4 regions of the Streptomyces sp. NPDC021212 genome follow, and region 4 is predicted to be linked to each of the others. Evidence: riboswitches for the same ligand, from Rfam matches in the RefSeq annotation. Region 4 holds a riboswitch; each other region holds the start of a gene.
What was found. A riboswitch is a leader RNA that binds a small molecule or an ion and turns the genes downstream of it on or off. The one in region 4 is predicted to bind cyclic di-AMP.
Positions count from the first base shown of each region.

Region 1: another riboswitch for cyclic di-AMP. It lies ahead of ACH4SI_RS14495 (M23 family metallopeptidase); the one in region 4 lies ahead of ACH4SI_RS21340 (M23 family metallopeptidase).
Region 2: another riboswitch for cyclic di-AMP. It lies ahead of ACH4SI_RS35035 (NlpC/P60 family protein); the one in region 4 lies ahead of ACH4SI_RS21340 (M23 family metallopeptidase).
Region 3: another riboswitch for cyclic di-AMP. It lies ahead of ACH4SI_RS36800 (transglycosylase family protein); the one in region 4 lies ahead of ACH4SI_RS21340 (M23 family metallopeptidase).

Region 1 is NZ_JBIRPZ010000004.1:644,130-649,651, reverse strand. Features, by position in the region: gene ACH4SI_RS14500 (aldo/keto reductase) at 1-380, opposite strand, end outside; gene ACH4SI_RS14495 (M23 family metallopeptidase) at 568-1,746, opposite strand; cyclic di-AMP (ydaO/yuaA leader) riboswitch at 1,758-1,888, opposite strand; gene ACH4SI_RS14490 (PP2C family protein-serine/threonine phosphatase) at 2,161-3,393, opposite strand; gene ACH4SI_RS14485 (hypothetical protein) at 3,594-3,956, opposite strand; gene ACH4SI_RS14480 (DUF6227 family protein) at 4,077-4,847, opposite strand; gene ACH4SI_RS14475 (hypothetical protein) at 5,333-5,522, shown strand, end outside.
Region 2 is NZ_JBIRPZ010000016.1:167,245-172,766, forward strand. Features, by position in the region: gene ACH4SI_RS35030 (L,D-transpeptidase) at 1-496, shown strand, start outside; gene ACH4SI_RS35035 (NlpC/P60 family protein) at 562-1,758, opposite strand; cyclic di-AMP (ydaO/yuaA leader) riboswitch at 1,766-1,953, opposite strand; gene pcrA (DNA helicase PcrA) at 2,137-4,665, shown strand; gene ACH4SI_RS35045 (M23 family metallopeptidase) at 4,696-5,522, opposite strand, start outside.
Region 3 is NZ_JBIRPZ010000019.1:29,395-34,916, reverse strand. Features, by position in the region: gene eno (phosphopyruvate hydratase) at 74-1,360, opposite strand; gene ACH4SI_RS36800 (transglycosylase family protein) at 1,475-2,149, opposite strand; cyclic di-AMP (ydaO/yuaA leader) riboswitch at 2,156-2,322, opposite strand; gene ACH4SI_RS36795 (transglycosylase family protein) at 2,579-3,499, opposite strand; gene ACH4SI_RS36790 (cytochrome P450) at 3,612-4,883, opposite strand; gene ACH4SI_RS36785 (ATP-binding protein) at 5,463-5,522, shown strand, end outside.
Region 4 is NZ_JBIRPZ010000007.1:413,256-418,777, reverse strand. Features, by position in the region: gene ACH4SI_RS21345 (M16 family metallopeptidase) at 1-1,108, shown strand, start outside; cyclic di-AMP (ydaO/yuaA leader) riboswitch at 1,333-1,495, shown strand; gene ACH4SI_RS21340 (M23 family metallopeptidase) at 1,509-2,303, shown strand; gene ACH4SI_RS21335 (GntR family transcriptional regulator) at 2,505-3,284, shown strand; gene ACH4SI_RS21330 (HPr family phosphocarrier protein) at 3,399-3,680, opposite strand; gene ACH4SI_RS21325 (GNAT family N-acetyltransferase) at 3,880-5,522, shown strand, end outside.

The DNA of each region.
Region 1 (5,522 bases), on a different contig from region 4:
TCGTAGTGGGTGTAGTAGAGGTCGACGTAGTCGGTGCCCAGGCGCTGGAGGGACTCGTCCAGACCGGACTTGATGGCGGCGGAGGAGAGTCCGCGGGGCTCCGGGGAGCCCGCTCCGACCTTGGTGGCGAGGACGATGTCGTCGCGGTTGCCGCGGGAGGCGAACCACTTGCCGAGGACGGTCTCGGACTCGCCGCCCTGGTTGCCGGGGGCCCAGGCCGAGTAGACGTCGGCGGTGTCGATGAAGTTGCCGCCCGCCGCCACGTAGGCGTCGAGTACCTCGAAGGACTCGGCCTCGTCGGCCGTCCAGCCGAAGACATTGCCGCCCAGGGAGAGCGGGAAGACGGACAGATTGCCGATGGTCTTGCGGGTCTCAGTCATACGTTGCTCCAACGCCCGCGACGGAGGGGTGTATTCCGCCCTTGGGGGCAGAAAAGGAACCGGCGGCCCTGGCGTCAAGGGGGGAGAGAGCGCCAGAGCCGCCGGAGCGAGGGGGGCCGTCGTTACAGCCGGGCCATCAGGGCCCTGCGGATCGAGTGGATCACGCGGGTGACGTTCAGCGCGCCGATCACGGGTTCAGCCCCTTGTCGCGCAGCCAGGGCATCGGATCGATCGGGGAACCGCCGCCGGGCCGGACCTCCAGGTGGAGGTGGGGGCCGGTGACGTTGCCGGTGGCGCCGACGCGGCCGATGGTCTCGCCCGCGGACACCTTGCCCGAGGTGACGACCATGGACGACAGGTGGCAGAACCAGAGCTCGGTGCCGTCATCGAGCTTGAGCACGATGCGGTAGCCGTACGAACCGGCCCAGCCCGCCTGCGTGATGGTGCCGCTGTGCAGCGCCTTGACCGGGGTGCCGGTCGGGGCGGCGAAGTCCTGGCCGGTGTGGTCGGCGGACCACAGGTCGCCGGCCTGGCCGAAGCCCGCGGTCAAGGTGTACGAGGCGACGGGGAGGACCCACCCGCTGGCGGCCTTGGCGGCGGCGGCCTTCGCGGCTGCGGCCTTGGCGGCCGCGGCCTTCGCGGCGGCCTCCTTCTCGGCCTCCGCCTTCGCCTCGGCGGCCTTCTTCTTGGCGGCGGCCTCGGCCTTCTTCTGCGCCGCCAGGTCGCGGGCCTTGGCCGCGGCCTGCGCCGCGTCGTCGGCGGCGGCCTTGGCGGCGGCCCGCACCGCGGCGTCGCGTCTGTCGTCGTCGGCCGCGGTCTGCTGACTCTCGGCCTGCCGCAGGATGCGGGTGCGCAGCGCCTCGCCGGAGTCGGTGGTGCTGGTGGAGAGGGCGGTCGCGGTGGTCTGGGAGCCCTCGTCGTCCCCCGTCAGGGAGCCGATGCCGGGCAGGTCCTTGGCGGCGGGCAGCTGAGCCTTGACCTCGTCGGCGACGTGGGAGAGGTCCGGCATGGAGATCGGTATCGCGGGCCGGTCCTTGGCGCTGGCCATGCCGCCCGCGCCGACCGCCGCGATGACGCCGACGCCGAGGACGGCGCCGCTGCGGGCCATGGCCCCGCCGCGCTGCTTGCCGACGCGGTGCTTGCCGCGCAGCGGGGCGATGGACTCCTCTGTGGGGTTCCACTCGTCCCAGTCGTCCCAGACGGCTTCCTTGGCGAGGGAGGACTCATCCGGTCCTCCGTCGGCTCCGAGGCCGACCGCGGGCCGGGCGCCGGCGTCGAAGCCGACTCCGTACGTGGTCGCCGTGCCGAGGCCGGTACCCGCTGAGCGGTACGGGGCTTGGTCCAGTACGGACCTGTTGGACGCCACCGGGGCGCACTCCTTTCCTTCCTTCTCGCCTACCGGGTTAGCTGACGGGTTCGGAGCAGGAAGGTCTCCTACGGGTCAGGTTCGACCCGATTCACCCCAAGGTGGTGGTTCCCCGGTTCCCTGGTGCTGGCGGTGCTGCTGGTGTGCGTGGTGTCGAGGGTGGTGCTGGCGCTGCACGTACGGGATTCGGCGACGGCGCACGGTGCCGCCCCTGCGGCGGCTGTGTGACCGCGCTGCGTTATCGAACGTTAATAGAGAGCGCGACATGATTCCAAGCTCTTCTGAAGAATCCGCGTAGCTTTGGCATGAACTTAGTAAGCAACAGGGGACAGATGGGGTCGTTTCACCCCAGTTGAAAAGGGTTGGTAAAAACCTCCGGCGAGCTGATCGTGCGTCAATCGTTATGCGTCGTCGTCACGGTCGACTACGGTCCGTGTGCGGAGTGGGGGCCGTGGTTCCGTTCGGTCCGGGCGGGCGCCGGACCGCGAGGAGCGCCATGTCGTCCGAGGCCTCCCCTCCCGTATGGAGCGCCACGTCGTCCACGAGCGCGTCGAGCAGCCCGCCCGGTCCGGTGAAGCGGAGGCCGCGCAGCCGCTCCTCGGGGACGTAGAACGTGCCGTGCGGGTCGCGGGCCTCGGTCACCCCGTCCGTGAACAGCAGCAGCGTCGCGTCCTCGGGGAACCGCAGCTCCGTCACCCGGTCGGGCCAGCCGCCCAGTTCGCCCATCCCCAGCGGCAGCGCGGGCGACTCCGGCTCCAGCGGCCGTACCTCGCCGTCGCCGGGCAGCAGCAGCGGCGGGGGGTGACCGCGGTTGATGAGGCGGAGGGTGGAGTCGCCGCGCGGGATCTCACCGAGGACGGCGGTGGTGAACCCCTCGAACGCCTCCAGCTCGGCCCGCCGCGCGCCCTCGCGCCGCAGCGCCCGCTCCAGCCGCCCCGCGAGCCCCTCCAGCGTCGCCTCCTGCTCCGCGGCCTCCCGGAAGGCGCCGACGAGGACCGCGACGACCTCCACGGCCTGGAGCCCCTTGCCGCGGACGTCCCCGACGATGAGGCGTACGCCGTGCGGGGTGTCCTGCACCGCGTACAGGTCGCCGCCGATCGCGGCGTACCGCTCGGCCGCCACGTAGCGCGCCGCGACGTCCAGCCCGGCGATGCGGGCGGGCGGCACGGGCAGCACGGCCCGCTGCGCCGCCTCCGCGATACCGCGCGCCGAGGCCAGCCGCCGGTCGCTTCGGCGGACGACGCGGTTGATCACGAGCGCGAGCAGGGAGACGGTGGCCACCGTGGCGATCTCGGTCGCGGCCTGGGTGGGGTCCTTCACGCCGTGCAGCTCCGCCAGCAGGCATACGGCGGTGAGGGCGAGGACCGTCGTGAGGATGGTCTGCCGCAGCGGGAAGAGGGAGGCGGCGACCAGCGGGGCCGCGGCGAAGAAGGGGGAGGCGGTGTACGGGGCCGGGGTGGCGAGGTCGAAGGCGACGCCGCCGAGCAGGAGGACGGCGGGCGTCCAGCGGGCCAGCCGGCGACCCGAGGACACCTGGGCGGCCTCCTCGGCGGAGACGACTCCGGCGGCCGCGCCCGGGCCCGGGGGCTCGGCGACGGGCGTACGGGCGGGCGTACGGACGCCCGTACGAGCCCTGCTCCCTCGCACCCGCACGGCCTCTCTCGCTTTCGCTGGTCCATGACCCCGTCATCAGGCTTCCGGGTGCCGGGGCGCGGGGCGAGCCGGTGGCGGCCATGTGGGTGCGTACCGTGCCCGGACGCCGAGCGGCCCCGGATGGCAGGCATCCGGGGCCGCGGGGTGAGCCGTGGCGTCAGCCAGGGCTCGGAGAGCGTCAGCTGGCTGCGGCCTTAGCCGCCGTTGCCGAGGGCGATGTTGCTGCAGTTGTTGCCGACGGTGATGTCGCCCGTGGGAGCAGTCCCGGAGACAGCCGCGATGGCGCCGGTGGCCGTGTCGCAGTCATTGCTCTGGACGGCCGCGGTGCCTTGGGTGAAGTTGATGCAGTTGTTGGCGACCGAGATCTCACCCGTGGCGGCGGCCACAGAGGCCGCGGCGATGGGGCCGGTGGACACGTCGCACGTGTTGGTCTGGATCGTCCCGAAGGGGGCGAAACCTCCGCCACCGAAACCGTGGGCGGACGCTCCCGCCGCACTCCCCATGACCAGAGCGCCTGCCGCGACGGCCAGGACAGCTACCTTCTTTCCGATGTTCACTTAATTTCCTCCAGAAGAACCGAATCCGCGGAAAACCAGACGATTCGATTCAACGAAGGGACATCCCTGACATCGAGGAGGCGCGCGCACAGATCACCCGGTAGGCCCACTGTCGGACCATCAGAGATCGACACCGAGGGCGCGGGCGTGGCGGTCGGCCGCCAGCTCCGCCGACACCTCGTCGAGGTACACCTCGCACACGAGTCGCCCGTCCCGGGTGAGGTTGTGCTCCAGCTCCCACAGCACGATCTCGTCCCCGCCCGCGAGCAGGAAGGCGTGCTCGTAGAAGCGGCACCAAGTGGCGTCGGGGCCGCCGGAGCGGCGGCGCGGCTTGGGGGCCAACGCGATGTCATGGGCGAACGCGGTCGTCAGCAGCCGCTCGGTCTCCTCCCCCGGCCGGTCCGGGTTCTCCGCGCGGCGCAGGACGCGGCGGGCGTGGTCGGCCGAGTTGTCGGCGATGTACGCGCGCTGAACCTCCACGGACTCGGTCGCATGGAGCATCTGGTCCGGCAGCCACAGCTGTAACCCGTCCAGCTCCTCCCAGCGGGCGCCGCCGATGCACCGGTGGACGCGGCGCTCGGCGAGCGCCAGGGCGTCCTCGTCCGCGTACAGCTCGAAGAGCGGACGGTCGTCCGGGCCGGTGTTGTGCTCCAGCTCCCACAGCAGCAGGCTGCTGCCGTCGGGCAGCAGGAAGACGTGCCGATACGTCGTGTACCCGCGCGGACCTGACGGTTCGTTGCACTGCCGGCAGGAACGCAGCTCGGACTGGTGCATGAGGGCGCTCCGCGCCCGGCTCAGCACCGCCTCGCCGATCTCGAAGCCGTTCTGCGCACGGACCAGCAGCCCGTCCATCAGCTCGGCGGGGGTTCCCCCCGCTCCTGAGTGCCCCACGTCTCTCCTCCCGCCCCCGGGTGACTACCTCGCGTACTCAGCGTAGCGGTGCGAACACGCGCCGCGCCTGTGGTTCCGCGAAGCAGCCGGTCGGACTTGTGCCTCACTCACCTCTGCGTCGTGACGTCAGGATGTATCACTTGTTCGATAGGTCGAACAAGCTTGGCGGCAGGGGCAGTTGCCTTGGTCGGCCACCGCACGGCCGCCCAGGCGCTCCCCCGGCGTCGTCTCCTCGCCACCACCACCCGTGGTCGCTCCCGGGCCCGGGACCCTTTCGGCGCATTCGCATAAGGGGGATTCAGGGCTCCACTGCTCCAAATAGCTCTTGCGTCGGCTCTCGTTAGCGGGATTCCCGGAGACACGCAGCGGAAGAACCGCACTATGCCGGACGGGTGAAGCTGGTCGGCGGCCCGAAGCCTTAACTGGTGAGCTTCGTTGTGTCATGCGTCCGTGAATTCGCGGAGCAACCCCAGACGGAGGATCAAGTGAACATCGGCAAGAAGGCAATCTTTCTGACCGCGGCTGCCGGCGCCCTGGTGATCGGCGGTGCGGGCGGTGCCCTCGCCCACGGCAACGACGGGCTCGCTGTCCAGACCAACCACTGCGACACGGCCACCGGCGTCATCGCATCCGTCGGCGGGACGGCTCCGACCGGCGACATCAACATCGGCGCGG
Region 2 (5,522 bases), on a different contig from region 4:
GAGATTCCAGATCAGCCACGGCATAAGCCCGTCCGTCGGCTACGCGGGCCCCGTCACCTGGGGCGTCATGAAGCTGATCAACGCGCAGAAGGCGGCGGGGCACAACCCCAACGCGGCGCGCAAGTGCCCCACCAACAAGGGCCGCATCGCCTGCGTCGACCTCACCCGGCAGCTCAGCTGGGTGCAGGACGGTTCGCGGCTCACGTTCGGGCCGGTGCCGGTGCGTACCGGGCGGGACAAGTACGAGACCCGCACCGGGCTGAAAAGGATCTACTGGCGGGACATCGACCACTGGTCGACGATTTACCACGTGGCCATGCCGTACAGCCAGTTCTTCGACGGCGGCCAGGCCTTCCACTCCATCGCGGGAAGCGTGTGGTCGCCACCCGGCTCCCATGGCTGCGTCAACATGCGTTCCGGCGACGCGAAGAAGTACTGGAGCCTGTTGCGGAACGGCGACGACGTGTACGTGTACGGGCGTAAGCCGGGCACGTGACCCGGAAGCGGGGGTGGCTGCCCGAGCGCGATCGCTCACCGTGCGGCCACCCCCGCTTACCGTGGCTAGGCAGGCCGCACGCTTCCGTAGATCGGCATCTCGGTGATCGGCGCCTTCTTCACCACATCGCCCGGCTTCGGCGCGTGGATCATCATCCCGTCGCCGATGTAGAGGCCGACGTGGCTGATGTCGTCGTAGAAGAAGACGAGGTCACCGGGCTTGAGGTCGGAGGTGGAGACGCGCGTGCCGACCTTCACCTGGTCGAACGTGGTGCGCGGCAGCGAGACACCGGCGGCCTTCCAGGCGGCCTGGGTGAGTCCTGAGCAGTCGTAGGAGTTGGGGCCGGTGGCGCCCCAGACGTACGGCTTGCCGAGCTGGGACTCCGCGAAGTCGACCGCCTTGGCCCCCTTGGTGGTGCTCGTGGAGGTGGACGTGGAGCCGGACGAGCCGGACGAGCCGGAACTGCTTCCGGAACCGGAAGAGGAACTGCCGCTCGACTGCTGCTCCTGCTCCTGCGCCTTCTGCCGGGCCGCGGCCTCCCGCTGCTTCTCGGCCAGCTCGGCGGCCTTGCGCCGCGCCTCCTCGGCCTTCTTCTTCTCGATCGCCGCCAGTCGCGCCTTCTCCTTGGCGGTCAGATTCGCCAGCAGCCGGCGGGCCTGCGCGAGCTTGTCCTGGACGGACTTCTTCTTGGCCTTCAGCTCTTTCTGGGTCTCGGTCAGCGACGCCAGGCTCTTGGCGGCCTCGCCGCGCTCCTTGGCGGCCTTCGCGGCCTGCGTCTGGAAGTCGTCGACGGCCCGCTTCTCCGAACCGGCCATCCGGTTCATCAGATGGGACTGGTCGAAGATGTCCTGCGGGTTGTTGGAGAAGAGCAGGCTCGCGGTCGAGGTCATGCCGCCGTTGCGGTACTGGGCCGCGGCGTAGGTGCCGAGGGTGCGGCGGGCCTCGTTGAGCTTCTCCGTGTTCTTGGCGACATCGTCCAGCAGCCGGTCGACCTTGGTGCGCTGCCCCGCGGAGCGATCCTTGGCGGCGTTGTACTGCTGGGTGGCGGTTTCCGCCTGGTGGTAGAGGGTGTCCACCTTCTCCTTGACCGCCTCGATCGACTGTGTGGCGCCGGGCTTCGGGTCGCCCGGTGCGGCGTTCGCGGTCTGGGAGAGGAGGGTGACGGACGCGAGGGCGGCGGTGGTGAATCCGACGGCCGTACGGCGCCCGGTGGAGGAGGCGGCGGTGGGTATTCGGGTCCGCGGCTTGCGGTGCGACGCCAAGGGAGGCGACTCCTTCCGTGGACCGCCTACCGGGTTAGCTGACGGGTTCGGGCGGTACGGAAGGCTGCCCTACGGCCGTGCGCGGGCGGACGACACGTCGTACGTGATGTACGCGTCGTATCGCGGCTCGGGCCGATTCACCCCGGTGTTGCGTTTGGGTCCCCGGCTCCGGCTGCCTTGCGGCGCGACCGGACTCGGCGGAGGCCGCCCGGGCCGGCGCGGTTCGCCGACGGGTGTACGAGCTGCCTGAGGGAGGACGGTAGCCAACTCGTGGGGCTCCTGTGAAGGCTGGTGGTCGTTTTGCCCGAAACCGTTTCGTGACATCCATATGCAGTCCATGCGTAGGCTGTCAGTAGGGCCGCCTAAAATCGGTGAGCGATGAGCAGCCTCTTTGACGACAGCTTCCTGGCGAACCTCGGGCCTCCGGACGAGGAGCCTCCGCCGCCCGAGGATTCCGCCTACCCGGGCCCCGCCGGCGGTTCAGGCGGTGCTTCAGGCGGTTCAGGCGGCGAGGAGGTGCCGCACCACCTCTTCACGGGCGCATTCGACGCGCCGGTGCCGAGCGGGCCCAGAGAGGCGTACTACCGGGACGGCGCGGCCCGCCCCGCCGTCGACCCGACGGCGCTGCTGGAGGGGCTGAACGAGCAGCAGCGGGCCGCCGTGGAGCACACGGGCTCGCCGCTGCTGATCGTCGCCGGGGCCGGGTCCGGCAAGACCCGGGTGCTCACCCACCGCATCGCGTATCTGCTCGGCACCCGCCAGGTGCACCCCGGCCAGATCCTCGCCATCACCTTCACCAACAAGGCGGCGGGCGAGATGAAGGAGCGGGTCGGGGAACTGGTCGGACCGCGGGCGAACGCGATGTGGGTGATGACGTTCCACAGCGCGTGCGTGCGCATCCTGCGCCGCGAGTCGAAGAAGCTGGGCTTCACCTCATCGTTCTCGATCTACGACGCCGCCGACTCGAAGCGGCTGATGGCCCTGGTGTGCCGGGATCTCGACCTGGACCCGAAGAAGTTCCCGCCGAAGTCGTTCAGCGCCAAGATCTCCAACCTGAAGAACGAGCTGATCGACGAGGAGACCTTCGCCGGTCAGGCGGCGGACGGTTTCGAGAAGACGCTCGCCGAGGCGTACGCGATGTACCAGTCGAGGCTGCGCGAGGCCAACGCCCTCGACTTCGACGACATCATCATGACCACGGTCAATCTGCTCCAGGCGTTCCCGGACGTCTCCGAGCACTACCGCCGCCGCTTCCGGCACGTCCTGGTCGACGAGTACCAGGACACCAACCACGCTCAGTACACGCTGGTGCGCGAGCTGGTGGGCACGGATGAGGAGGAGGCCGGGGAGCTGTGCGTCGTGGGCGACGCCGACCAGTCGATCTACGCGTTCCGGGGCGCCACGATCCGTAACATCCTCCAGTTCGAGGAGGACTATCCGGATGCGCGGACGATCCTGCTGGAGCAGAACTACCGCTCCACCCAGACCATCCTGAGCGCGGCCAACGCCGTCATCGAGCGCAACGAGAACCGCCGCCCGAAGAACCTGTGGACCGAGGCCGGCACCGGCGCCACCATCACCGGCTACGTCGCGGACACCGAGCACGACGAGGCCCAGTTCGTCGCCGACGAGATCGACCGGCTGACGGACGCGGGGGACGCCCGGGCCGGGGATGTCGCGGTCTTCTACCGCACCAACGCCCAGTCCCGTGTCTTCGAAGAGGTCTTCATCCGGGTCGGGCTGCCGTACAAGGTCGTCGGCGGGGTCCGCTTCTACGAGCGCAAGGAGGTCCGCGACGTCCTCGCGTACCTGCGCGTGCTGGCCAACCCCGAGGACGCCGTCCCGCTGCGCCGCATCATGAACGTGCCCAAGCGCGGCATCGGCGACCGCGCCGAGGCGATGATCGACGCGCTCGCGGCGCGCGAGAAGATCACCTTCCCGCAGGCGCTGCGCCGCGTCGACGAGGCGTACGGCATGGCGGCCCGCTCGGCGAACGCGGTGAAGCGGTTCAACACGCTCATGGAGGAGCTGCGGACCATCGTGGAGTCGGGCGCGGGCCCGGCGACCGTCCTGGAGGCCGTGCTGGAGCGCACCGGCTATCTGGCGGAGCTGCAGGCGTCCACCGACCCGCAGGACGAGACCCGCATCGAGAACCTCCAGGAGCTGGCCTCCGTGGCCCTGGAGTTCGAGCAGGACCGGGGCGAGGAGAACCCCGGCACGCTCGCGGACTTCCTGGAGCAGGTCGCGCTCGTCGCCGACTCCGACCAGATCCCCGACGAGGACGAGGAGGGCGCCGGGGTCATCACCCTGATGACCCTGCACACGGCCAAGGGTCTTGAGTTCCCGGTCGTCTTCCTCAGCGGCATGGAGGACGGGGTCTTCCCGCACATGCGCGCGCTCGGCCAGACCAAGGAGCTGGAGGAGGAGCGGCGGCTGGCGTACGTCGGGATCACGCGCGCCCGCGAGCGGCTGTATCTGTCCCGGTCGACGATGCGCAGCGCCTGGGGCCAGCCCGCGTACAACCCGCCGTCCCGCTTCCTGGAGGAGATCCCCGACCAGTACGTGCAGTGGCGGCGCACCGGCCCCGCGACCCCGTCGGCGACGATGGGCGCCATGTCGGGCGCCGGGTCGGGACTGTCGTCGGGGTTCTCGTCGTCGCGCTCGCGGTCCGGGTCCGGTGCCGGTTCAGGTGCCGCTTCCGGTGCGAGTGGGTTCGCGACGCGGCGGGCGAAGGACCGCCCGGTGGTCTCCCTGGCCATCGGGGACCGGGTGACGCACGATTCGTTCGGGCTCGGCACCGTGGTGGCGGTGAAGGGCACCGGGGACAACGCGGAGGCGACGATCGACTTCGGCGGCGAGAAGCCGAAGCGGCTGCTGCTGCGGTACGCGCCGGTCGAGAAGCTCTGACGCTTTTCGTGATGCGTGAGGTGGGGGCGGTCAGTTGGGGTTGAGGCCGTGGTTCTGTAGCCACGGCAGCGGGTCCACTGCCGCTCCGCCGCCCGGGTGCACCTCGAAGTGCAGATGAGGGCCGGTGGAGTTGCCGGAGTTCCCCGAGTAGGCGATGACGTCCCCGGCCTTGACCGTCCCGGAGCGGATCTTGGCGCTGCTGAGGTGGCAGTACCAGGTCTCCGTGCCGTCAGGAGCGGTCAATATGACCATGTTGCCGAAGGCGTCGTTCCACTGGGTCCGCACGGTGCCGTCGGTCGCCGCCATGACGGGCGTGCCCTCGCTGACCGGGAAGTCGATCCCCGTGTGCAGCGACATCCAGTTGAGGCCCGCCTGGCCGAAGGTGGCGCTCAGCCCACGCTGTTTGACCGGCAGCACGAACTTCGGCCGCATCGCCTCTTTGCGCGCCGCCTCCTCGGCCTTGCGCTTCTTCTCGGCGGCCTGACGCACCTTGAGGTCGATCCGCTCCTGGGTACGGCTGGCGCGCTCCCGGAAGTCATTGACGCCGTCGTCGACCCCGGCGAGCCGGGTGTCCATCTCGCTGTTGGCGACGGACGCCTTGACGGGCTGCACGTCGGGGGCCGCCTGCGTGGTCGATTCGTCCTTCTCGTCGCCGGACACTCCGCTCACGGAAGCGGCGGCCACGGCGGTGACGCCGAGCGCGCAGACGGACGGGACGGCGACGGTGAGGAGCGCGGAGCGCTTGGGGCGGGAGGGCGCGGTGCGGCGGCGGGCGCGGCCACCGGAGCGGGGGGTGGCGGCGGTGGCGGGGGCGGTCGGCGGCGTGATGTCGGCGACGGGGTCGGGATCGGGGGCGG
Region 3 (5,522 bases), on a different contig from region 4:
GTCCCCGGCCACGGTACGGGACCGCGGCCGGGGACATGCGTCAGACGTGTCCGCTTTTGACGCTGGAGAAGGGTCAGCCCTTGAAGCGCGGGAACGCGGAGCGGCCCGCGTACACCGCGGCGTCGTCCAGGATCTCCTCGATGCGCAGCAGCTGGTTGTACTTGGCCACCCGCTCGGAGCGGGCCGGGGCGCCGGTCTTGATCTGGCCGCAGTTGGTGGCGACGGCCAGGTCGGCGATGGTGACGTCCTCGGTCTCACCGGAGCGGTGCGACATCATGCACTTGAAGCCGCTGCGCTGGGCCAGCTCGACGGCGTCGAGGGTCTCGGTCAGCGAGCCGATCTGGTTGACCTTGACCAGCAGGGCGTTCGCGGTGTCGTTCTCGATGCCGCGGGCCAGCCGCTCGGGGTTGGTGACGAACAGGTCGTCGCCGACCAGCTGGACCTTGTCACCGAGCTGCTCGGTGATCGTCTTCCAGCCGTCCCAGTCCTCCTCGTTCAGCGGGTCCTCGATGGAGACCAGCGGGTACGCCTCGACCAGCTCGGCGTAGTACGCGGTCATCTCGGACGCGGTGCGGTCCTTGCCCTCGAACTGGTAGACGCCGTCCTTGTGGAACTCGGAGGCGGCGACATCGAGCGCGAGCGCGATGTCCTGGCCGGGCTGGTAGCCGGCCTTCTTGATGGCCTCGACGATCAGGTCCAGGGCGTCCCGGTTGGAGTCGAGGTTCGGCGCGAAGCCGCCCTCGTCGCCGAGACCGGTGGACAGGCCCCGCTCCTTCAGGACGCCCTTCAGGGTGTGGTAGACCTCCGCACCCCAGCGCAGCGCCTCGGAGAAGGACTCCGCACCGACCGGCGCGATCATGAACTCCTGGATGTCCACATTGGAGTCGGCGTGCGAGCCGCCGTTGAGGATGTTCATCATCGGGACCGGCAGCAGGTGCGCGTTCGGGCCACCGAGGTATCGGAAAAGGGGCAGGTCGGACGCCTCGGAGGCGGCGTGCGCCACGGCGAGGGAGACGCCCAGGATGGCGTTGGCGCCGAGCGAGGACTTGTCCGGAGTGGCATCCAGGTCGAACATCGCCTGGTCGATCAGGCGCTGCTCGGTGGCGTCATATCCGACCAGCTCGGGGCCGATCTGCTCGATGACGGCGAGGACGGCCTTCTCCACGCCCTTGCCGCCATAGCGGTTCTTGTCGCCGTCACGGAGTTCGAGGGCCTCGAAGGCGCCGGTGGAGGCGCCGGACGGGACGGCGGCACGGCCGGTGCTGCCGTCGTCGAGGCCGACCTCGACCTCGACCGTGGGGTTCCCTCGCGAGTCGAGGATCTCGCGAGCTACGACGACGTCGATGGACGGCACGAGGATCTCCTTCGTATGTGTCTGCGGTAGCAGCATGAGCCTAACCGCACCGAAGCCCCGGCGGGGTGCACCGTGGGGGGCGGCACACCCGGCCGGGGCTCGTCAAGAGGGTGGGGCGGCTCAGCTCAGGTGGAGCTGCTGGCCGGGGAAGATCAGGTCGGCCTTCTGGATGACGTTCTTGTTGAGGTCGTAGAGCTTCTTCCAGCCTCCCTTGACGTCCTCGGTCTTGGCGATCTTGCCAAGGGTGTCACCGGACTTGACCTTGTACTCGCCGTCGCCCTTCTTGACCGGACCACGGGCCTCGCCGCGCGCGGCGTGCTCGGGCGCGCTGCGGGGCGCGGCCTTCTGCTTGGCGGCCGGGGCCGACTGCGAGGAGTCGGACTGGCTCTGCGACGGGGTGGACTGCGCGGGGGCGGACGGGGCGCCGCCGGCGGTCAGACCCTTGCCGCAGACCGGCCAGGCGCCCTTGCCCTGGCTGGAGAGGACCTTCTCGGCCACCTGGATCTGCTGGGCCTTACCGGCCCTGTCAGCGGTGGGAGCGTAGGCGGTACCGCCGTAGGCGGCCCAGGTGGAGGAGGAGAACTGCAGGCCGCCGTAGTACCCGTTGCCGGTGTTGACCGACCAGTTGCCGCCGGACTCGCACTGCGCGACCTGGTCCCACTGGGACGTGGTGGCGGCAGAGGCGGACGTAGCCCCGATGAGCGGGGCGGCCACGGCGGCACCGGCGAGACCGGCGAACGCTGCGATACGAGTGGCCTTGGACGGACGACGGTGCTTGCCCTGAGCGTTGGACATGTTCGTTCGTTTCCTCACCGACGCCTACGAGGTGAGCTGTCGGGTTCGGGCGTGAGTTGCCCGGCCGGGTGCGGGGTCCGCACCCTGCTTCACCCCTAGCCGTTCGGCCGATTCCGCTGGCCTCGCGGCACTTACCTTGGGTCCCCCGCTCCTGCCTTCGGCGCTGGCGCGTCGGTACCGGACGACCGCCGGCAGGACTCGGCGTGACGGTCGACGGTGCTCGCTTGGTGGCGAGCGGAAAGACGTTAAACACACCTCAGGGAAACGTTCAAACACCCTTATCGCAGCGAAGAGGTACGTTATCGATCTCACTCGGCCCACATTGGTGCAGGTGGGGCCGGGTATGGAGAGACCGGACACGAGGGACGGGCGGGAAAATGTGACGAGAGGTATGTCTCACCGGCGCCAGATCGGGCAAATCCCCCCGAACTACTGGCCCCTGATGGTGAGGTCAAGCCGCTGACCAGGGATGATGAGATCCGGATCGGCTCCGATCAGCTTCTCGTTGGACGCGTAGAGCCGACGCCAGTCGCCGCCCAATTCCTGCTTTTCGGCGATTGCTGAAAGGTTGTCACCCCGACGCACCGTGTAGCCGCCATCCGTGGGGTTTTCGACACGATCGGCCCCGCCGCGCGAGGCGCGGTCGCTCGGCCGCGCGTCTTGGTCCGACTCGCCCCGGTGCTCACCGGAGTCAGCCGGGTCCGAGGCACCCGCGGAGGGGGTCTCGGACGGGGTTTCAGAGGGAGTCTCGGAGGGTTCTTCGGAGGTCTCCCCACCGGAGGAAGGGGACGACGAGGGGTCGGACGCGCCGGAAGAAGAAGGGGACGGCGAGGGCGCGTCGTCGTCCGGCGCGGCGGGCGCCTTGGAGACATGGTTCCGCTCCACCCCGCCGGAGTCCCGGTCCGAGTCGCCGGGCTGCGGGGCCTGCTGGGAGGGGCGTGCCGTACTGCCCGGGTTCACGTCCGGGCTGTCGCCGTCGGCGGTCAGCCCGGCGTTCAGCGCACAGCTGGGCCAGGCGTCCGGGCCGCGGTCGCCGAGGATCGATTCGGCGACGGCTATCTGCTGGGAGCGGCTGGCGAGATCGGGGCGCGGGGCGTAGCCGGTGCCGCCGTACTTCTTCCACATGTCGAGGGTCAGCTGAAGACCGCCGTAGAAGCCGTTGCCCTCGTTGGCGCTCCACATCCCGGCGCTCTCGCACTCGGCGACCCGGTCCCACGTGGACGCGGGGGCGGCCTGGGCGCCGGTCGCCCCCAGGAGCGGGATGGCGATGCTCGCGCCGGTCACCCCCGCCGCGACGACGATGGCCGGAGCCTGGCGGGGGCGGCGGTGACGTCCGTTCCCGGAAAGCATGCGAATCGCCTCTCGTGTGGGGCTCGTTTGTCGGTTGAACATAGCGAGGCCACAGGATCATCACAAGCCGGTGTATTGGAGGTCACGCCACGGTCACACGCCTGATCGGATGTCACTCTCCCCAGGTCACCGGGAGGGTGCGCAGTCCACGCATGATGAGCCCGCCGCGCCAGCGCAAGGCGTCCGGCTCCACTGCCAGTCGGAGGTCGGGCAGCCGGCGCAGCAGGGTGGCGAGCGCGGTCTGTGCCTCCAGGCGGGCCAGCGGGGCGCCCAGACAGTAGTGGATGCCGTGACCGTAGCCGAGGTGCTGGTTGTCGGTGCGGCCGAGATCGAGGACATCGGGGTCGGTGAAGCGCTCGGGGTCGCGGTCGGCGGCGGCGAGCACCACCAGCACCGGTTCCCCCTCGGCAATGTGCCGGCCGCCGAGGGTGACCGGCTCGGTGGCGAACCGCCAGGTGGCCATCTCCACCGGGCCGTCGTAGCGCAGCAGTTCCTCGACCCCGGTGGCGAGCAGCCCCTCGTCCCCTTCTTCCAGTGCGCGGTGCAGCCGGGCACGCTGCTCGGGGTTGCGAAGCAGGGCATAGAGGCCATTACCGATCAAATTGACGGTAGTTTCAAAACCGGCGAACAGGAGGATGAAGGCCATCGCCGCGGCCTCGTTCTCGGTGAGGTGGTCCCCGTGGTCGCCGGCCCGGATCAGGTCGGAGATCAGGTCGTCGCCGAGCGCGGCGCGCTTGCGGTGGATCAACTCGGCCAGATACGCGCGGATCCGCTTCACCGCGCGGGCCACCCCGCCGCGCGGGCCGCCGCCGTGCCGGATCATCGTTCCGGCCCAGTCCCGGAAGTCGTCCTGGTCCTCCCGCGGGACGCCGAGCAGATCGCAGATCGCATAGATGGGGAGAGGGAAGGCGAACTCATGGATGAGGTCCGCCTCTCCCCGGGCCGCGAAGGCGTCGATGAGGTCGTCGGTCAGCTCGCGCACCCGCGGGGCGAACGCGGCGACGCGGCGCGGGGTGAACGCCTTGGACACCAGCCGCCGGAGCCGGGTGTGGTCCGGGGGATCGATATTGAGCAGATGTGTCATCAGATCCGCGCGCTGCTCGCCCGGGATGCCCACTTTGCCCCGGGCGTGAGCGGATTCACTGTGCCGCTGGGGGTTCTTCGACAGCCGGGCGTCGGCCAGGGCCTGCCGGGCATCGGCATAGCGGGTCACCAGCCAGGCCTCGACCCCGCTGGGGAGCGTGGTCCGACGCACCGGCTCATGCTCGCGTAGCCACGCGTACGCGGGGTAGGGATCAGTGGCGAACTCCCAGGTGAAGAGGGTGGGAGCGGGGGCAGGGCAGGGCTGTTCTGGCACGCCCCGACGATACCGGCCGCTGTCCATGGATTCCGATACGCCACTTATCGGAAGTAAATCCATAACGCGCAAGTAAAGTCAATTAATGTCGAAGCAATTCGACGACCATCTCCACACACCCTCCACAATGCGCTCACAGCACGCGGCGAATGCCCGATATCTGACGGCTGGGACCGTCACCCGGAGCGGCCCGCGACGAGGGCGGCCCAGACCTGCGGCACATGCGCTGACATCGACCAATGCGGCAGAATACGAGGATGGCTGAAACGGTGTCAGGTGATTGAATGGGCCTCCGGCACATGCACCTGGCCACCTGGCCCTGGTGATACGATCACCGCGCTTGCCAGGCGAGCCAAGGGCCCGTAAGACACACGGCGATCCGGTAAATCAGCCGAGAGGGTTACCACTCTGAGGAGCACTATGCCGCCAGTTGGGCATATGGCACCCACGCCCGTGCGCTGCCCGCGGCCGGACGAGTGCGGTGTATCCCGTCCCCCTGGGCGCCGTGCGGGCGCTGACTTACCGCCGCCTCTCCATAACCCCCGGATTCCTTATTGCGCAGCAACCCTTCAGTCCCTGGCGGTCTAGTCGTTCAAAGAGAGTCTTATGACGCATTTCATACAGGATCCCGCAATCTGGGCCCTGATCGCCGGCACGCCTCTCGCC
Region 4 (5,522 bases):
GGACGCCCACGCGGACCACCCCGGCGTCCGGGTCTCCCTGGAGGTGCCGGTCTCCCGGCTGCCCAAGGCGCTCGGCCTGCTCGCCGACGCCCTGCGCGCACCCGCCTTCCCCGACGGCGAGGTCGAGCGGCTGGTGCGCAACCGGCTGGACGAGATCCCGCACGAGCTGGCCAACCCGGCCCGCCGCGCTTCCATGGCCCTGGCCAAGGAGCTGTTCCCGGCCGAATCGCGGATGTCCCGGCCGCGCCAGGGCACCGAGGAGACCATCGAGGGCATCGACGCCGCGGCGGTGCGGGCCTTCTACGAGGCGCACATCCGGCCGTCCACCACGACCGCGGTCGTCGTCGGCGACCTGGCCGGTGTCGACCTCGACCAGGCGCTCGCCGACACCCTCGGTGCCTGGACCGGCGGCCCGGCTCCGCAGGGCTCGGTCCCGCCGATCATCGCCGACGACACCGGCCGTGTGGTGATCGTCGACCGGCCCGGCGCGGTCCAGACCCAGCTGCTCATCGGGCGCATCGGCGCCGACCGGCACGACCGCGTCTGGCCCGCGCAGGTGCTGGGCACCTACTGCCTGGGCGGCACCCTCACCTCCCGTCTGGACCGGGTACTGCGCGAGGAGAAGGGCTACACCTACGGGGTGCGCGCCTTCGGCCAGGTGCTGCGCTCCACGCCGCCCTCGCCGGCCGGCGGCGGCTCGGCGGGCGCCTCGCTGCTGGCGATCAGCGGTTCGGTGGCCACCGAGGTCACCGGCCCGGCGCTGGAGGACCTGTGGACGGTGCTGCGGACGCTGAAGGAGGAGGGGCTGACGGACGCCGAGCGTGACGTCGCCGTGCAGAACCTCGTCGGTGTCGCCCCGCTCAAGTACGAGACGGCCGCCGCCGTCGCGGGCACGCTCGCCGACCAGGTCGAGCAGCACCTGCCGGACGACTTCCAGGCACAGCTGTACGCCCGGCTCGCCGAGGCGGGCACGGTGGAGGCGACCGCGGCGGTCGTGAGCGCCTTCCCCGCCGACCGGCTGGTGACCGTCCTGGTGGGTGACGCCTCGAAGATCGAGGAGCCGGTCAAGGCGCTCGGCATCGGAGAGGTGCGCGTCATCACCGGCTGAACCGCGTTCCGGCGGGCCCGATATGTCCCGGGGCCCGGCCCAACGCCGTATCACCACAAGGACCCTGGCGTCGAGTGCGACGCCAGGGTCCTCCCTTATGCCCGATTTGAGGGCTGTTTGGTTTGTGGCGAGAACAACAAAAACCCGTAACCGTTTGGTGATCGAAACGCGGCCCGTTTAGCGTCAGTGCGGCTGTTCGCCGGATACCGCCGCACCCGCGGCACGGACAGTCATCGCCGAGTCCCATGGTGCGAGTGCCAGGGGAGCCGGGGACCCAAACGTCCCTGGGGTGAATCGGACGCCTTCCCCGGCCGGGGGAGGGGCCCGTAGGAGACCTTCCTGCTCCGAACCCGTCAGCTAACCCGGTAGGCGAGAGGGAAGGAAAGGAGTGCGCCACCACATGGCGTTCACCCGTGCCGCCGGGAAGCACCGACGTCCCAGCCAGGCCGCCGTCCGTACCGGCGCCAACATCGCCGGCATTACCACGGTCGCCTCGGGCGTCGTCGCCGGCATCGCCGGCCCGGCCCTCGCCGCGACCGGCGAGACGCCGTCTCCCCAGGACACCGGTCTCCGCCAGGCAATGGTGATGGGCGACGGTCTCTCCGACCAGATCGACGCGCAGGCCCAGTCGCAGCAGAGCGCCGCCGAGTTCGCCGCCGCCAAGGCCAAGGCCGAGGCCGTGGCCCGCCAGGAGGCCGCACGGAAGGCCGAGGCCGCCGCGAAGAAGGCCAAGGCGGAGCGCGACGCCAAGGAGCGCGCCGCGCGTGAGGAGGAGCGCAAGCGCCTCAACACGTTCGTCTCGCCCGTCGAGGGCTCCTCCGTCTCCACGGGGTACCAGGCGTCCAGCGGCCTGTGGTCCTCCGGCAGCCACACCGGGATCGACTTCAGCGCCTCCACCGGCACCGAGGTGCATTCGGTGGGCATGGGTGAGGTCGTCGAGGCGGGCTGGGGTGGCTCCTACGGCAACAACGTCGTCATCAAGATGAACGACGGCACCTACACCCAGTACGGCCACCTCTCCTCGATCGGCGTCTCGGTCGGCCAGAAGGTCACCCCCGGCCAGCAGATCGGCCTGTCCGGCGCGACCGGCAACGTCACCGGCCCGCACCTGCACTTCGAGGCCCGCACCACGGCGGAGTACGGCTCGGACATGGACCCGCTGTCGTACCTGCGCTCGCACGGTGTCAACCTCTGACCCGTCGCCCCTCCTGTCGAAAGGCCCCGTCCGCGCCCGGACGGGGCCTTCGGCGTGCCCGCTCCGCTGTGACCAAAAAATATCCCCGAATTTCCTTCGCCCATCGGAAATCCCGGCGGCTTCGAATAGAGTCGCTGAACGCGCGTCAATCGGATGCGTTTCGCGGGGTTGAGGCGGAGGATCGACAATGCGGGACCGGAAGTGAACGGGGATACGACCGCGCTCCAGGGCGGTCGCCGGATTTCGGCACACGCGGTGTGCGCGGCGATCCGTGACGACATCATCTCCGGTGCCTGCCCGCCCGGCAGCCGGCTGACCGAGGAACTGCTCGCCCGGCGCTACGGGGTCTCCCGGGTGCCCGTCCGCGAGGCGCTGCGCACCCTGGAGTCCGAGGGCTTCGTCACCACCCGGCGGCATGCGGGCGCGTGCGTCGCGCAGCCGTCCGAGAAGGAGGCGGCCGACGTCCTGGACATCCGGGCCCTGCTGGAGCCGCTGGGGGCCGCCAGGGCCGCCCAGCGCCGCACCGAGGGGCATCTGAAGGTGCTGCGCGGTCTGGTCCGGCTCGGCCAGGAGCGGGCGGAGCGCGGCCGGCTGGGCGAGCTGCGCTCGCTGGGCGACTGGTTCCACGAGACGCTCGCCCAGGCGTCCGGCAGCCCGAGCCTGGCGGGACTGCTGGTGCAGCTGCGGCGCAAGACGGCGTGGGTGTACGCGGTGGATCCGGCCCGGCAGGCGGCGCGCGGCGCGCAGGCCGTGCAGGGCGCGCCGGGCCCGACGGGGGGCGCGGACCCGTCGGTGCGCGCCGTCGAGTCCTGGGCGGAGCACGGGGCGATCGTGGACGCGGTCGCGCGCGGTGACGCCGACCGGGCCCGCGAGCTCGTCGCCGCGCACACCGAGCGTTCGCTGGCCGAATACCGATGGCGAAACGCGTCCCAGGTGAGAACTTCGAAACAATCCGTAAACACGGCGAGTGGCCGGAATTAACAGCAGCCCGGTAGGCGGCTCAAAGAAATTCCGTAGGCGGAAAAACAACGGGGCCGCGGTGATCCGTAATGGTTCACCGCGGCCCCGCCGCGCAGAAATGCGATTCGGACGGAATCAGACGGTCTCCGGAAGCTCCTCGAGACCCTCGGCCACGAGCTTCGCCAGACGGTCGAGCGCGACCTCCGCGTCCTCGGCCTCGGAGGCGAGCACGACCTCGTCGCCGCCCTGAGCGCCCAGGCCGAGCACGGCGAGCATGGAAGCGGCGTTGACCGGGGCGCCGCCCGCCTTGGCGATCGTGATGGGGACGCCGGCGGCGGTCGCCGCACGGACGAAGATCGACGCCGGACGGGCGTGCAGGCCCTCGGCCCAGCCGATGTTGACGCGGCGCTCAGCCATGGTGTTGCCCTTCAGATCTGCGGGTGGTGTTGTCTAGACCAGATCATACGGTGTCCGGTCCCGCCCGGGTCGGGCCCGAGTGGGTCCGGTCATGTCCGAACAGGTCCGATACGGACTTTCCCTCGCCACCTCCCGTTCACGCAAGGGTGTCCGCCATGCGGACCTCGGCGTCCCGGACTTGAGCCCGTACCCTGTCCCCATGCCGAGCCCGTCGGATGATCACGCCTATCCCACCCATTGGGAGGCCGACGTCGTGCTCAGGGACGGTGGCACCGCGCAGATCCGCCCCATCACGCCCGATGACGCACAGCGCCTGGTCAGCTTCTACGAACGCGTCTCGGACGAGTCGAAGTACTACCGCTTCTTCGCGCCCTACCCCCGGCTCTCCGACCGCGACGTCCACCGCTTCACCCACCACGATTACGTCGACCGGGTCGGCCTCGCGGCGACCGTCGGGGGCGAGTTCATCGCCACCGTCCGCTACGACCGCATCGACGAGGACGGCCTGCCCGCGCACCTCTCGTCCTCCTCCTCGCAGGGCGCCCCCGCCGACGAGGCCGAAGTCGCCTTCCTGGTGCAGGACGCCCACCAGGGGCGCGGCGTGGCCTCCGCCCTCCTCGAGCACATCGCCGCCGTCGCCCGCGAGCGCGGCATCCGCCGCTTCGCCGCCGAGGTGCTGCCCGCCAACACCAAGATGATCAAGGTGTTCACGGACGCCGGCTACACCCAGAAGCGCAGCTTCGACGACGGGGTCGTCCGCCTCGAATTCGACCTCGAACCCACCGACGCCTCCCTGGCCGTCATGCGCGCCCGCGAACAGCGTGCCGAGGCCCGCTCCGTGCAGCGGCTGCTCACCCCCGGCTCCGTCGCCGTCATCGGAACCGGCCGGGCCCCCGGCGGGGTCGGCCGCACCGTGCTGCGCAACCTCCTCGATGGCGGCTTCACCGGGCGGGTCCACGCCGTCAACCACGCCTTCCCCGAGGACTGGACGCGCCTGGAGCCCGACGGCGTCCCGGCCCACCGTTCCCTCCGTGAGGTCGAAGGCCCGGTCGACCTGGCCGTCGTCGCCGTGCCCGCCGCGCAGGTGCCCGACGTCGTCGCCGACTGCGGCGAACACGGCGTCCAGGGGCTCGTCGTCCTCTCCGCCGGATACGCCGAGAGCGGCCCCGAGGGCCGCGACCGTCAGCGCGACCTGGTCCGCCGGGCCCGCACCTACGGCATGCGCGTCATCGGCCCCAACGCCTTCGGCATCATCAACACCGCCGAGGGCGTGCGGCTGAACGCCTCCCTCTCACCGCGGCTGCCGGTCCCCGGCCGCATCGGGCTGTTCACCCAGTCCGGCGCGATCGGCATCGCCCTGCTGTCCGGGCTGCACCGGCGCGGCGCCGGACTCACCCGGCCCACCTGCACCGAGGGGATGACGGGCCTCGCGGGTCTCGCCGGCCTTGCGGGTATCGCTGGTATTGCTGGTATTTCTACGTTTGTCTCCACCGGGAACCGCGCCGATGTCTCCGGCAACGACCTCCTCCAGTACTGGTTCGAGGACCCGCAGACCGACGTCGCCCTCATGTACCTCGAGTCCATCGGCAACCCCCGCAAGTTCACCCGGCTCGCCCGCCGCACCGCCGCCGTCAAGCCCGTCGTGGTCGTCAAGGGCGCCCGGCACAGCGGCAGCGCCCCCACCGGGCACGCGGTGCCCACCACCCGCATCCCCGATGCCACCGTCTCCCACCTGCTGCGACAGGCCGGCGTCCTGCGCGTGGACACCGTCACCCAGCTCGCCGACGTCGGAGTCCTGCTCGCCTCCCAGCCACTCCCGGAGGGGCCGCGCGTCGCCATCCT